2 linked regions of the Candidatus Puniceispirillum marinum IMCC1322 genome follow. Each later gene encodes a partner of the first gene's protein in a complex. Links are inferred from orthologs where the notes say so. Each region holds a gene or a part of one and is shown on either strand. Other genes may lie near its edges.

Region 1 (6,773 bases):
CATTAACGGTGATTGTAACCGACATTGTTGGCGGATCGATTGGCGTTGATTTCAACGGTATTGTAACAGCTGGTGCACAGATTGTATCCGACACAGACGCAATCGAAAGACCCGCGATACAGACAATGTCACCTGCCGCGACCTGATCAACTGGCACACGGTTGGTGCCTTCAAAACGCAAAAGCTTGGTCAAGCGGCCAGATTCAACAACACTGCCATCGAGATTAAGCGCACGTACCGATTCATTAACCGATGCTGTTCCCTGCATAACGCGACCAACCAGACAACGACCAAGATAAGGGTCAGAATCAAGCAAGGTTGCCAGCATGGCAAACGGCGCTTTGGCATCAACTTGCGGCGGCGCGACATGCGCCAAAATACGATCCAGAAGCGGATGCAGATTTTCACGCGTATCATCAAGTTCTTCAACGCACCAGCCATCACGGCCTGATGCGTAAAGAATGGGGAAATCAAGCTGCTCTTCATTGGCATCAAGCGCTACGAACAAATCAAAAACTTCGTCAACAACTTCTTCAGGCCGGCCATCACTGCGGTCGATTTTGTTGATAATCACAATCGGGCGCAATCCTTGCGCCAATGCCTTGCCCAGAACAAATTTGGTTTGCGGCATCGGCCCTTCGGCAGCGTCAGTCAGCAGAATGACCCCATCGGCCATGCCCAGAACACGTTCAACCTCACCACCGAAATCAGCGTGACCTGGCGTATCAATGATATTGATCCGCGTATCTTTCCAGACCACCGAAGTTGGCTTGGCCAGAATGGTAATACCGCGCTCTTTTTCAAGATCGCCTGAATCCATGACGCGTTCATCAACCGCCTGATTATCGCGGAACATGCCGCTTTGCTTCATAATCGAGTCGATAAGGGTTGTTTTGCCATGGTCAACATGGGCAATAATCGCGATATTGCGCAGTTCTTGTGTCATCATCATGTCTCTTGGGTTTTGCCTGTTTCCTCAGGTCTGGTCGCATTCCTACTGCTTAATGCACCATATGGAAAGCCCTAATTTCATCAGCGACATGATGAAGCGCCTTAAACCCATATATTTCTGCTGTTTTATCGCCAATATCGCATTTCCCTAGCGCGATGGGCGGATGATATGCCAGCACAGCATCAGCGATATGAACGCACAGCATGCCGACAGAAACATGACAATAATCATCGTATAACCAAACTGGAACTGGAAATAACCAACCAGCAAGCTAATTAATGCCCCGCCACCAATCTGCAGAAATCCCGAAAGACCCGAGGCAGCACCAGACAGACGCGGTACCACATTCATCACCGATGATGCAGAGTGCGGACTGACAAGACCATTGGCAAAGGCGATGATCGACATTGGAACAAACACATAGACCGGATGCATCATCCCATAGAAAGGCCATTGCGTCATTGTCACCGTCAAGGCCAGCAGCGTACCTGCCATAATGAAACGTGCTGACCCATAAACATGTCCATAGCGCGCCGCGACCCAGTTCCCTGATATATATCCCAGCGATACCATGATGAAATAAGCGCCATATTCGGTTTCTGGGCGCCCCATCTGTTCGATAACGACATAGGCCGCCCCCGCCAGAAAGGCATAATACACACAGGCACTAAAGGCCCAATTGCCAGCCAGCCCGATGAACTCGATATTTTTTAATAAAGGCAGGCCATCGAAAATCCCTTGCCGGCGGCCATCGGCATCGCGCGAAAACTGTACTGTTTCCGGCAGCTTCATGATAATCGCCACCAACAAACACGAACTAACCGCAAACAACATCCAGAACAGCCAGCGCCAACCTATGGACTCGGCAACAAATCCAGAAATTGTCGGCGCCACCATCGGCCCCACAACCATTGCCATCGTTAGATAGCCTATCAAGCTTGCCGATTTTTCACGGCCATGGACATCATTGATGATCACGCGCGCAATGGCCATACCAGACGCCGCACCAATACCTTGAAGCCCGCGCCCCAAAATAACGATAAGAGCTGTTTCCGAAATTGCACAAGCCAGACTACCCAGCGCAAACAGACTCATCCCGATGACAAGTGTTGTACGCCGCCCAAAGCTATCCGAGAACGGGCCCAGTATCAGTTGGGCAATGGCAAAGGCAGCAAAAAATACACTTAAACTTAGCTGTGCGGTGGCATAAGACACACCAAGACTATCAGCCAGAATCGGAATAAGTGGCACCACCACAACCATGGCAAAGCCGCCAATGCCTGAAAGTAGAATCAACAGCAACATTGACGGATTTTTGAAATCAGCTGGACTGTTGCCTGACACATTATATGTGGCAGACACATCATTCTTATCTGGCATTCGGAATACTCTAGCTGCGTGGTTCAGCCTTATTGCCGAACAACCAGCCAAGAACATATGTTGCAATCATCGCCGCGACAAGCTGAGAAATAATAAAACCAGGCGCATCAACAGGGCGAATACCCGAAAAACTATCGGTCAAAGAGCGGGCAAGTGTTACCGCCGGATTGGCAAAACTGGTCGATGATGTAAACCAGTAAGCTGCCGTTATATACAGGCCAACAAGCCATGGCACGGCATCAGGGCGAAACCGGATACCGCCAAAGATAACCATGACCAGACCAAATGTTGCAACCGCTTCTGAGCCCATCTGCGCAGGGCCACTGCGCACATTCTGCGAAATCTGTAGTAATGAGACTTCAAACATGAAATGCGCCAGCATCGCACCACAGACGGCACCCATAATCTGGAACAGGATATATAAAAGCGCCATCGAGGGGCTAATCTCTTTGCGGATGGCAAAAGCTAACGTTACCGCCGGATTGAAATGCGCGCCTGAAACCGGGCCAAACACGGTAATAAGCACCACCAATATGGCGCCTGTTGCAATCGTATTACCAAGCAGGGCAATCGCTATATTTCCGCCTGCCAAGCGCTCGGCCATAATCCCTGACCCGATAACTGTAACCAGCAACATCAGCGTGCCAAGCCATTCGGCAACAAACTGACGCCCTATCGACTGCGCGTTCATGATAATGCACCTATCGCACGAACAGCATCCAATTGTGCTGGCAAATCCAGATCACCTAACGCCAGTAAAGCGCTTATCCGGGCATCCATTTGCGCATAGGTCAGGGCAAAGGCAGCATCGATATCAGCGATGCTACCTGTAACAGCTGCCGGATCCTCGACCCCCCAATGTGCCGTGATCGGATGACCTGGCCATATCGGGCATGTTTCACCAGCAGCATTTGCACAGACTGTTATGATAATATCCATTTTGCCAAACGCATCGCCTGCAAACATATCCCAGCTTTTCGACGCTGCAAAATTGGTATCGATAGCATAGCTTTGCAAAACGGCAATAGCATGGGGATTGGGCATGCCTGTTGGTTTTGATCCGGCGGAAAAGGCCTGATAACGCGCACCACCCCGATGCCGCAGAATACCTTCGGCTATCAATGATCGTGCCGAATTTCCCGTACATAGGAACAGCACATTTCTGGTATCTTGCCCACTATCTGGCCTAGTATCTGACATTATCAAAATCCCTTTAATGACTAGCCATGGATAGCGGGCTAGGTAATGATTAACAGGTCAGTAAAAATTCTAACAATCTGCACAACACTCTAAATGGTCACAGATATATGTCAAAAATGTTAAAGAAAGCCAATTTTCCAAAAAAAATATGTGCGGCCTGCGGGTTACCCTTTGCCTGGCGTAAAAAATGGGCGCGGGATTGGGAACAGGTGCGCTATTGTTCGAAACGTTGCGCTGGAAACCAGAAAGACAGTAAAAAAACCAGCGCGTGACGCAACATGTACGCGCTTTACCCGCCTTTAACCTTGCGGATTGCCATTTCCAGATTGTTCAAAAACCGTGACCGATCCTGCTTGCTAAAGCTTCGCTGACCTTTATGACCCGGTCCGGTGAATAACGGGTCAGCCGCGCGAATATCAGTCATCAGATCACGGGTCGCCAGCTGGTTGCCTATATTGGCCTCGGTAATCACATCACCATCATGTCGCAAAACTGCCGCCCCTGCTGCCACAGCTTTGGCCGCCAGCGGAATATCGGCAGTGATCACGATATCGCCAGTTTTGGCCTGATCAGCGATCCATTTATCAGCTTCATCAGCACCTGTAGCTACGATAATCATATGCACCTGCGGGTGCGGATGCGGGCGAATGCCGCCGTTCGATACGATATAGACATCTAGCTTATGCCGGTTAGCTACCGTGACCGTTTCGTCTTTTACCGGACAGGCATCTGCATCAACATAAATCGCCATCATAGTGCCCTATAAGGTTTACATGGTTGACCCGGCTGGATTGTATCTAATGCGCCATTGTTTCGGCCAGCTGCGTAACGGTCATTTCAATCTGTGCCTGATCGATAATTTCCCCGACCATTCCATTGACCAGCGTTTCGCCACAATCATTCGGATCGATGAAAATACCAAAATCATCATTGCCAAATCTGTTTGCGGGAATCCATGCAAAGATCGGAATATGCCCCTCTGGTGCATGGCGGGCAAATTCATCCGACAAAGCCTCAGGACTGTCAAAATCACAGGTCACGGCAACGCCAACAAAAAAATTCTGCGCGCCCGCTTTGACTACATCCCCAGCTTTACCCACATCCCCAGCTTTGCCCACATTCATAATAACTGGCATGGTCACAATGCAGTTGCGCAGGTTGTCGGTTTTCATCGCCGCGGCCAGATTGCCATCATGATGTTCCATGATGCTGGCAAGCGACACGAAATAAGTGTGCGACGTCGTTTCCTGAGACATATCAATAATCCGTTACTAAATGGTGGGCGTGAAGTCAGCTCGATCAAACCGTCTTAATCTTCTATGATGATCGATGCTGAGCACTTAATGCTTTGCGCTAGCAATGTAAAGCGACGCTCTGCATGTTCATCAATCAGCGCCGCGGCACCAGCCCCCACATGCAGGGTCAGCACCTTTTTGGCAACGCTGAGCCGTATTTTGCCAAGATCGGTTGCTGTGCCCCCACTAAAGAACATGGCAAAGCGCAGCCCCAGACCAATAGCAACCGCCTGTTTGCGATGTGCTTCACCCAGAATATGTCGTAATTCTCTTGGCCGTGCCTTATTCTGCTTCAGTCCAACATGCCGATGATAGACAGCCAGCGCCAGCCAGATCCGGTCTTTATGTGTGACACAGTTGGCAGGCAACCCCAGCACACGGCGGGCGGCCAAATCACCACGTATATCTTCATGCTCGTTCCAGCAAAAATCTGCTAAATAACAAGCCGCTTCGAGTAGCCGGTTGAATTGCTTGCTATCCGAGGTCATCTGCAACGGCTTTAGAAAGGCAAACAGCTTTTCCGGCACATCGGGAAAGCGGCTGTTGTTCTGATAGATTTCCGAACAGACCGCCAGCAGAAAGTCGGCGCGCTCGGCATCATTCAGTTCATACGCGGCGATCACCCCATCGCGGATAGAGCTACCGCTAATTTCCAGCTTGGCCACTTTGGCCGTGCGCATCAAAGCCCGCATGATTCGCGCGGCGGTTGGCATGGTCTTTTTACGACCTTCGGGAATGCCGCCTACATCGGATATGTCACTGACAATATGATTCAGAATGTCAATCGCGTCATCGGCATCGATTTTCAGCCCGTGCAATACCGAAAGTGGATAACGGGTCTCCTCGATAAATGCCAGCCCAAGGGCGCGGAAACTTCCACCGACGCCATATAATTTCAGATTCTTTTTGGCACCAAGCCATTTTACGCCAGCCAGCGCCTTGTCGATATCCTTGTCTTTGAGCGTTGATAGATGCCCGATATTCAGACTGATCGAATATTTCACCTTGCCTTTTTCAAGGCGTACAATTTCCAGACTACCACCGCCAAGATCGGCCACAATACCACTGGCACTTGGGACATTCAGAACCAATCCTTTGCTGACATAATGTGCTTCTTCGCTTTGCGATAGCACGCGGATGGGATGCCCTAGCGCGGCTTCGGCAGGGGTGATGAAATCGGCAGCATTAGTGGCGCGGCGCACAGCTGCTGTGGCCACCGCATATACCCGGCTGACACCCATATTTGACAGCACATGGGCAAAGCGCGTAATCGTTGTCACCGCGACATCGATACGGTCTTGCTTCAAAATTCCGGTTGTATCCAGATTGGCACCAAGCCGACAATTTGAACGTTCATTGAATAGGGGAAACGGATACCGCCCGTTATTGGCATAAACAACCAGCCGTAACGAATTTGAACCGATATCGATAACGGCCACACGTTCAGTGCGGGTTTCAGCTTTGGCTGGCGCCATGGCATAAACAGAAGCTAGAGTCATGCGCCATTCTTGGATAAATGACGCGCGCTGACAAGCAGGGATTGCACAAATAACGATGAAAAATCGATTTAAATGTTGATTATATTTCACCCGATAGAAAATCAGCATACTATAAGTAATAGTTATCGTGATCTGGCTATTGATCCTGACCGGCGCGACCCCATTTCAATAATATGAAATAACCCTTTATGAATAGGCAGAAAATGTCATTACTTACAGGCCAGCTAGATATCGAATGGACATGCCGTCACACTTGGCGGCGGGCGTCCTATAATACGATGTGGTGTCTGATCGGTTGTGCCATTGGCGATCTTGGCACCATCGCGTTTTTTCAATATACGGGCATTCCCTGGTCAACTTTGGCGATCATGTCGCTGGCGATTGTCAACGGGCTTATCACCTCGATCATTCTGGAAACGATTATTCTTAGTCGTCAGATGGCGCTTG
Region 2 (6,811 bases), 820 kb from region 1 along the record:
TCTAGAAGGTTTAGCCATTGCCATTGGTGATGATAAAGATTTGCGGGATTTTATCGCGATCCATATCGCGGTTCCCTTTACCCCCCTTGTTGATGCGTGGCAGGCGCCAGCCCCAACCATGGCAAGCCTTGCCCGTGGACTAGGCCAGACCGCCGAAATGATGGCAGCGCAGACTATGTGTATTCCATCTGATGGACCCGATACAGAAACACGAGTCGCCGATAAGAATGACGGTGCTCTTCATCTATGGGACAATCAAGGCGGCAAGGCCGCTGCCGATCTGTTGAAAAACCTGGTCGAGCATGGGCATGATCAAGCGGTTAATGCCACGGATTTTGCGCAAACGTTAGTACAAATCATGCAGGACATAACAGTGCATGCTGTCCAGCAGTCACATCCAAGGCTGGCTATTCTGGGAGCGGTAGAATCGCGGATGCAAACCGCCGATCATTTGATAATTGCGGGCTTCAATGAAGGTAACTGGCCACCGCAACCGCAAACTGATCCTTGGATGAACAGCGATATGCGCAAAGCCGTTGGTTTGCCGCCACATAACTGGCGTACCAGCCTAAGTGCGCATGATGTCTATATGGCAATTTGCAACCCAAAGGTCACGATCACCCGTGCGCAACGCCAGAATGATGCGGCGACGATCCCAAGTCGCTGGCTACAGCGGATGGATGTTGTGCTATCGGCTCTTGGCATTGCCAAAGCGCTTGATCGTGGTGATGAAAAGTTTGAATGGCTTGCGATATTAAATCCTAAAACGATACCAAACCGTATAAAGCGTCCAGCGCCAAAACCGCCACTAAGCGCGCGCCCACGAAAGTTTTCGGCTACCGAGATCGATATGTGGATCAATGATCCATACGCGCTTTATGCCAAGAAGATTCTAAAGCTTCGTCAACTTGACGATATTGACCGTCCACCAGATGCGGCTTTGCGCGGCACATTATTTCATAATGTGCTTGCCGATTTTACCCGCACTTTTCCTTCTGGGTCTTTGCCTGATACCGCGTATCAAGACTTGCTGGCCATAGGTAAAACGCATTTTGCCGATCAATGGGCAACGCCTGATATCCGTTATTTCTGGTGGCCCCGGTTTGAGATGGTTGCAGGTTGGATTATTGAAACAGAAAAGCAGCGCCGTGATGATCTTGCTTTCATACATGCCGAAAAGAAAGGCAGCACCATATTGACCGGGCCGGCTGGCCCCGTTGAATTATCGGCGCGTGCTGATCGGTTGGAAAAAACCAAGGATGGTACATGGCACATAATTGATTATAAAACCGGTATTGTCCCATCAAAAAGCAAGGTTGCTTCAGGTCGCGCTACCCAGCTTCTGGTCGAAGCCTTGATCGCATGGGATGGCGGTTATGATGATAAGCCAGGTTGCGACATTGCCAAGATGCAATATTGGAAACTAAGTGGCCGTAAAAACAAGATTGGTGATATTTACGATGTGTTGCCTGATGATGGGTCGCCGGAAAACACCCGCGACATGATGCAGTCGCTGATCACGCTGTTTGATGATCCCGAAGCCACCTATCCAGCTGAGCCAAACATCAAATTCAAGCTATCCTATAATCCTTACCGGCATCTGGCGCGGATAAGCGAATGGCAACAGGAGGGGCATGATGAATGATCTTATTCAGCGTGCCAGCATAGAACAGGCGCGCGCATCTGATCCGATGGCATCGGTCTTTGTCTCGGCCAATGCCGGAACAGGCAAAACCAAATTATTGACTGACCGGGTTCTGCGTCTGCTTTTGTCAGGTGCAGAAGCCGACGGTATTTTATGTGTTACCTATACACGCGCGGCGGCGGCAGAAATGCGCAACCGTATTTATGCGCGTCTGGCTCGGTGGGCTGTTATTTCAACAGCTGATCTGACCAAAGATCTGCAAGCAATGGGAATTGTTGCACCATCACAGGGAAATATTCGTCTGGCGCGCATGCTGTTTGCCAAGATACTTGATAATGACAATGGCCCACGTGTTGAGACAGTGCACTCATTTTGCCAGTCCATTTTGCGCCGCTTTCCGATTGAAGCCGGCATTGCGCCAAATGCAAAGCTGGCAGACGATGCCGAACAGGATCGTCTTAAGTCAATTGCCAAAGTTGCGGTGATGAACAGCCTAGATCCTGCAATACAGATAGCCGTGGCAACTATTGCTAACCAGAGTTCCGAAGGACAAGCGACTGAAATTCTCACCGAGTTCTTGCGGCGTGTGCCTGCGCTTGACGATATCGACACCTTATCCCGCTTACAGGCACATTTCCGTGATGATCTTGATATGCCTGAGGCGGATTTTGTAACCCAGCATATTGCAGAGGCATTGGCAAAAATCGATGATGAGGCCTTACGTGCGGTGGCAGTGGCTTTACAGAATGCTAAAACCGAAACCCAGCGCGATCGTGGTGCCGCGTTTTTTGCGTGGTTGGCACTTGATGACGAAATGCGCATTGCGAGGTTGAATTTGCTGGTTGATGCGCTGTTCACGACAAAGGGCCCACGTGCTGACCGGAACCTGTCCAATGCTGACATCCGTGCTGAATATCCTCCCATTGTCGATGTCCAGCGTGCGGTCATTGATATTCTGACCCCCATTTTACATATGATGGCAACGGATCGGTGCCGCGAGTTGACCACGGCATTATATATTTTTGGGGCAGCGTTCCAGCGTCATTATCAAAGCCTGAAAGAAAGTCGTGGTCTGCTCGATTATGATGATTTGATCGCTGTGACCAACCGTCTGCTTGCCCGAAGCGAAGCTGCACAATGGGTGGCGTGGAAACTTGACAATGGTATAGGTCATGTTCTGGTCGATGAAGCACAAGATACAAGTCCCGCGCAATGGACTTTGTTACTTCGCCTTGTTGAGTCATTCTTTGACGGCAGTGATATGCCTGTTGCGGCCAGCTCTATTGCTTCGGACACTGCAGATATGGACATCGCACCGCGCAGTGTTTTTGCTGTTGGTGACTTTAAACAATCGATCTATTCATTTCAGGGCGCTGATCCAAAGGTGCTTGGCGAGAACCGTACATTGCTTCGCAATAAGGCGATGGCGGCTGAGATTGATTTTCGGGCTTTATCTTTATCGGTGTCGTTCCGGTCAACGGCACCCATTCTTGGTTTGGTCAATGATTTGATCCCTGACCTTGACGGTATTGAGGATTTTGTAAGCCATGATCTCGCGCGTCGTCATAAAGGTGGTTTTGTCGAAGTCTGGCCTATCATTGACGCGCCGGTTGATGAGGAAAAGACAGAAGGTTTCACCCCTGCAAATATTGCGTCGATGCAAGGCGCCTCTGCTGTGGCAGCAAGCCATCTTGCGCGCACGTTAAAATCCTGGATTGGCAAACGACCTTTGCCATCGTCGGACAATGATCATATGCCAAGAAAGATTATGGCTGGTGATATCCTCATCCTGCTTCGCAAACGCGATGTTTTCTTTGAGCAGGTGCTGGTTGCGCTTCAAGAACAAGGTGTTGCCGTTGCAGGTGCTGACAGGATGCGGCTTGTGGATCAGATTGAAATTCAGGATTTGCTGGCATTGGGTGACGTTGCGCTTTTGCCTGACGATGATTTACAGCTTGCCGCCTTATTGAAATCGCCTTTATTTGGCATCAGTGAAGCGCAGTTGTTTGATCTTGCCCATGACCGTGGATCGCACAGTCTATTCCGACAGCTTATGCGCTATCTGGGAAGCAATGATCCGCTTGGTCGTATTGCCGACCGTTTGGAAGAGTGGTGCAGATTGGTTGATGGGGGGTCGGTTTTTTCTTTCTTCAGCAAGGTTCTTGTTGATGGTGGCCGCGATAAATTCCGCGCCCGTCTTGGTTCGTCGGTTGATGAGGCGCTTGACCATTTTCTGGCAGTCGCCCAAAGCTATGGAGAGTCTGGAGGTGTTTCGCTAACAGCCTTTTTGGCAGCGGTTCGTGCTGGTGGCGGTGATGTAAAGCGCGATATGGATGCTGGTAATGTGGATGAGGTGCGTGTCATGACCATTCACGGTGCCAAGGGACTTGAAGCCCCAATCGTTATCCTGCCAGATATGTTGCGGCATAGCGTGCCCCATTCCCCGCTGATAACAGGCGAAGATCAACGCTTTATCTATTGGGAAGCTGGCAGTCATTTGCGGCCACCATTTCTTGAAACGGCGCGTCAGAAAGCAAGCGACCTGCGTGCCGAAGAAGATAACCGCCTCCTTTATGTGGCATTAACGCGAGCCCGTGATGGGTTGGTAATAGGCGGCTGGGAAAAACGCAATTCGCGCTGGCTTGAAAACAGTCCCTACAGCCGGATAAAGGCATATTTTACAGAACATAAAGACGTTGTCGAAGACGTGGATGGCGTGTTGCGTCATATCGCCAAGACTGTTTCAGAGGCTGATTCTGTTTTCCCTTCAATGCCTGATGATGACGCAGCTATGCGCGTTCCAGATATAGCCAGTGAACCGGCTGACACAAGCTGGCTTCATCATCCTGCACCCGATTTACCACCTGATGCTCGTCCGTTGCGACCATCAGAGCCTGCCAATCTTTATGCGCCGCATCCATTGGGATTTGGCGTAACAGATAGCCGAACACAAGCTATGGCATTGACCCGGGGACGTCTGGCGCACCGTCTATTTGAGATGTTGCCGACAGTACCTCAGGATCAGCGCAACACTGTTGCAGATCGCATGATTGCAACGGTTGATATGCTATCGCCTGCTCAGGGTGCGCAGCTTAAAAATGAGGTTTTCACAATTTTGAATGATCCACGCTTTGGCAATTTGTTTACCCCTGATGCGCTTGCCGAAGTACCAGTGACTGGTATGGTGCGTGATCGCGGTGTGTCTGGACAGATTGATCGCCTGTTTGTCGGTGATGACAGCGTCATTATTGCAGATTTCAAAACCGGTATTGCGAATGAAGATTCCCCTCCCGAAACATATCAACGCCAAATGGCACTTTATGCGGCTTTGATAGGAGAAATTTTTCCTAATAAGCCAATTGTGTGCTGGCTCATTTGGACGGAAACAGCTAGGCTTCAGGAAATAACAGCGTCAATGCGCGCTTTGGCGCTTGCGCGAATATTTGGTGACATTAAGACAGTTTATAACTCATTCACATAGCACGTTACACAGGTAGGAACACCCAATGGCGACAACAAAGACGACTGATAGTGATTTCTCGACGCAGGTTTTGCAATCTGACAAGCCGGTTCTTGTCGATTTCTGGGCAGAATGGTGTGGCCCATGCAAGGCGATTGGCCCGGCTCTTGAAGAAATTTCTGAAGATAAAGGTGACAGCCTTTCAATCGTCAAATTGAATATTGATGAAAACCCGCTTACCCCTCAGCAGTATAATGTGCGTGGTATTCCAACGTTGCTCATTTTTAAAGATGGCGCGGTCGTGGCCGAAAAAGTTGGCGCGTTACCTAAGTCACAATTGGAAAATTGGATTGAGCAGTCGATTTAACAATCACGCTTACACCCAAGAATAATAAATGTCTGGTCGTTTCCAGACAGATGAACGCTACTTGTTTAGACAGGTAGCGTTTTGTTTTCGTTTAGAATATGCCCGGCTAGATAAAGTGAACCACATATAATCACAGGGTGGTTGTTATCAGCGATTGTCAAGGCGTCCTGTATCGAGCGGGCAGGTGAAGCTGATAGCCCAATTGATGTTGCCGAGGCGGCAAGCTCACCGGCCGTTAATGAGGCAGGTTGACCCGGGATCGTCAAGGTCAGGACTTGTCCTGCAATTTTGCTTATGGGGGCTAGAAATTCAGCAGGATCACGTGTGTTCAACGCGCCGCAAATCACTGTCCATTGCCCATCATGAAGGTCGGGAAGCGCGGCCACCAGTGCCTGCGCCCCATGTGCATTATGTGCCCCATCCAGCCATATTGATTGGTCTGGCATAAGGGTTGTCAGATCACCTTTGTCCAGCTTCTGTATGCGGCCCGGCCATATGGCATTACCCAGGCCGGCAACAATTTTAACAGGTGCTAATTTGCGGCTTGTCCCAAGCGCATGGATAAGCGCCGTCGCGGCAAGGCTGGCATTATCAACCTGATGTTCACCAGCAAGGCCGGGTGTGGGCAAGGTTACCGCACCGTCATTCAGATCAGTGTTGCTATAGGTAATGGCAATGCGCCCATCTGCGGCCTTATACCCGTTAAAATCAATGCTGGCCGTAAAAAGCTTGGCGCCAATTTCCTCTGCATGCGCGTTCAGTTGCTGTGCAACAACGTTATCTTGTTGCGCACTGAAACAAGGCACGTTATGCCGCATGATACCGGCCTTTTGCGATGCAATGGTTGCCACATCATTGCCCAGAAAATGCTCATGATCACGGGCAATAGGCGTGATTATTGTGGCTAGCGGCCTATCCAGAACATTGGTCGAATCCAGAGTGCCGCCAAGTCCCGTTTCCAATAATAACAAATCTGCTTCACATTGTGAAAAGGCCAGCATCGCGGCGGCTGTGGTCACTTCAAAGAAGGTGACTTCATCAGTACCATTAATATTTTCAACCTCTTCAAGAAGGTCAGCCAATGCGCCATCGCTAATCAATGTCCCGGCTAACCGGATGCGCTCGTTAAACCGGCATAGGTGAGGCGAGCTATAGACATGAACGCGTAACCCGCACCCCTCGGCCATGGCGCGCATATGGGCAATGACGGATCCTTTGCCATTTGTACCTGACACATGAATTGTTGGAGGCAATGCATGATGTGGATTACCTAACCGGTTTAATAGCGCAAAGGTACGATCAAGCCCTAGATCAATAAGCTTGGGATGAAGCGCGGCAA

What was found.
Region 2: the proteins of SAR116_RS10260 (region 1) and trxA are in contact, whole or in part, in an NMR structure (PDB 2IPA), measured with the Bacillus subtilis proteins. The link is inferred for Candidatus Puniceispirillum marinum IMCC1322 from one-to-one orthologs.

What each region holds. Positions count from the first base shown.
Region 1 is NC_014010.1:2,196,894-2,203,666, reverse strand. The notes cover bases 1,777-4,633. They hold SAR116_RS10260 (arsenate reductase ArsC), read right to left. Parts: upstream 3,533-4,633; coding sequence 3,020-3,532; downstream 1,777-3,019. Other genes in these bases: SAR116_RS10250 (hypothetical protein), read right to left, coding at 4,330-4,633; SAR116_RS10255 (YaiI/YqxD family protein), read right to left, coding at 3,822-4,286; SAR116_RS13510 (DUF2256 domain-containing protein), read left to right, coding at 3,640-3,804; SAR116_RS10265 (MIP/aquaporin family protein), read right to left, coding at 2,343-3,023; SAR116_RS10270 (multidrug effflux MFS transporter), read right to left, coding at 1,777-2,332. Also shown: translational GTPase TypA, read right to left, coding at 1-946; more of SAR116_RS10270, read right to left, coding at 1,100-1,776; more of SAR116_RS10250, read right to left, coding at 4,634-4,788; SAR116_RS10245 (Ppx/GppA phosphatase family protein), read right to left, coding at 4,842-6,326; SAR116_RS10240 (DUF4396 domain-containing protein), read left to right, coding at 6,530-6,773. UniProt on the Bacillus subtilis protein: Catalyzes the reduction of arsenate [As(V)] to arsenite [As(III)]. In vitro, can dephosphorylate para-nitrophenyl phosphate (pNPP).
Region 2 is NC_014010.1:1,378,766-1,385,576, reverse strand. The notes cover bases 3,917-6,811. They hold trxA (thioredoxin), read left to right. Parts: upstream 3,917-5,151; coding sequence 5,152-5,472; downstream 5,473-6,811. Other genes in these bases: SAR116_RS06420 (bifunctional folylpolyglutamate synthase/dihydrofolate synthase), read right to left, coding at 5,538-6,811; addA (double-strand break repair helicase AddA), read left to right, coding at 3,917-5,126. In the rest of the region: double-strand break repair protein AddB, read left to right, coding at 1-1,645; more of addA, read left to right, coding at 1,635-3,916. UniProt on the Bacillus subtilis protein: Participates in various redox reactions through the reversible oxidation of its active center dithiol to a disulfide and catalyzes dithiol-disulfide exchange reactions.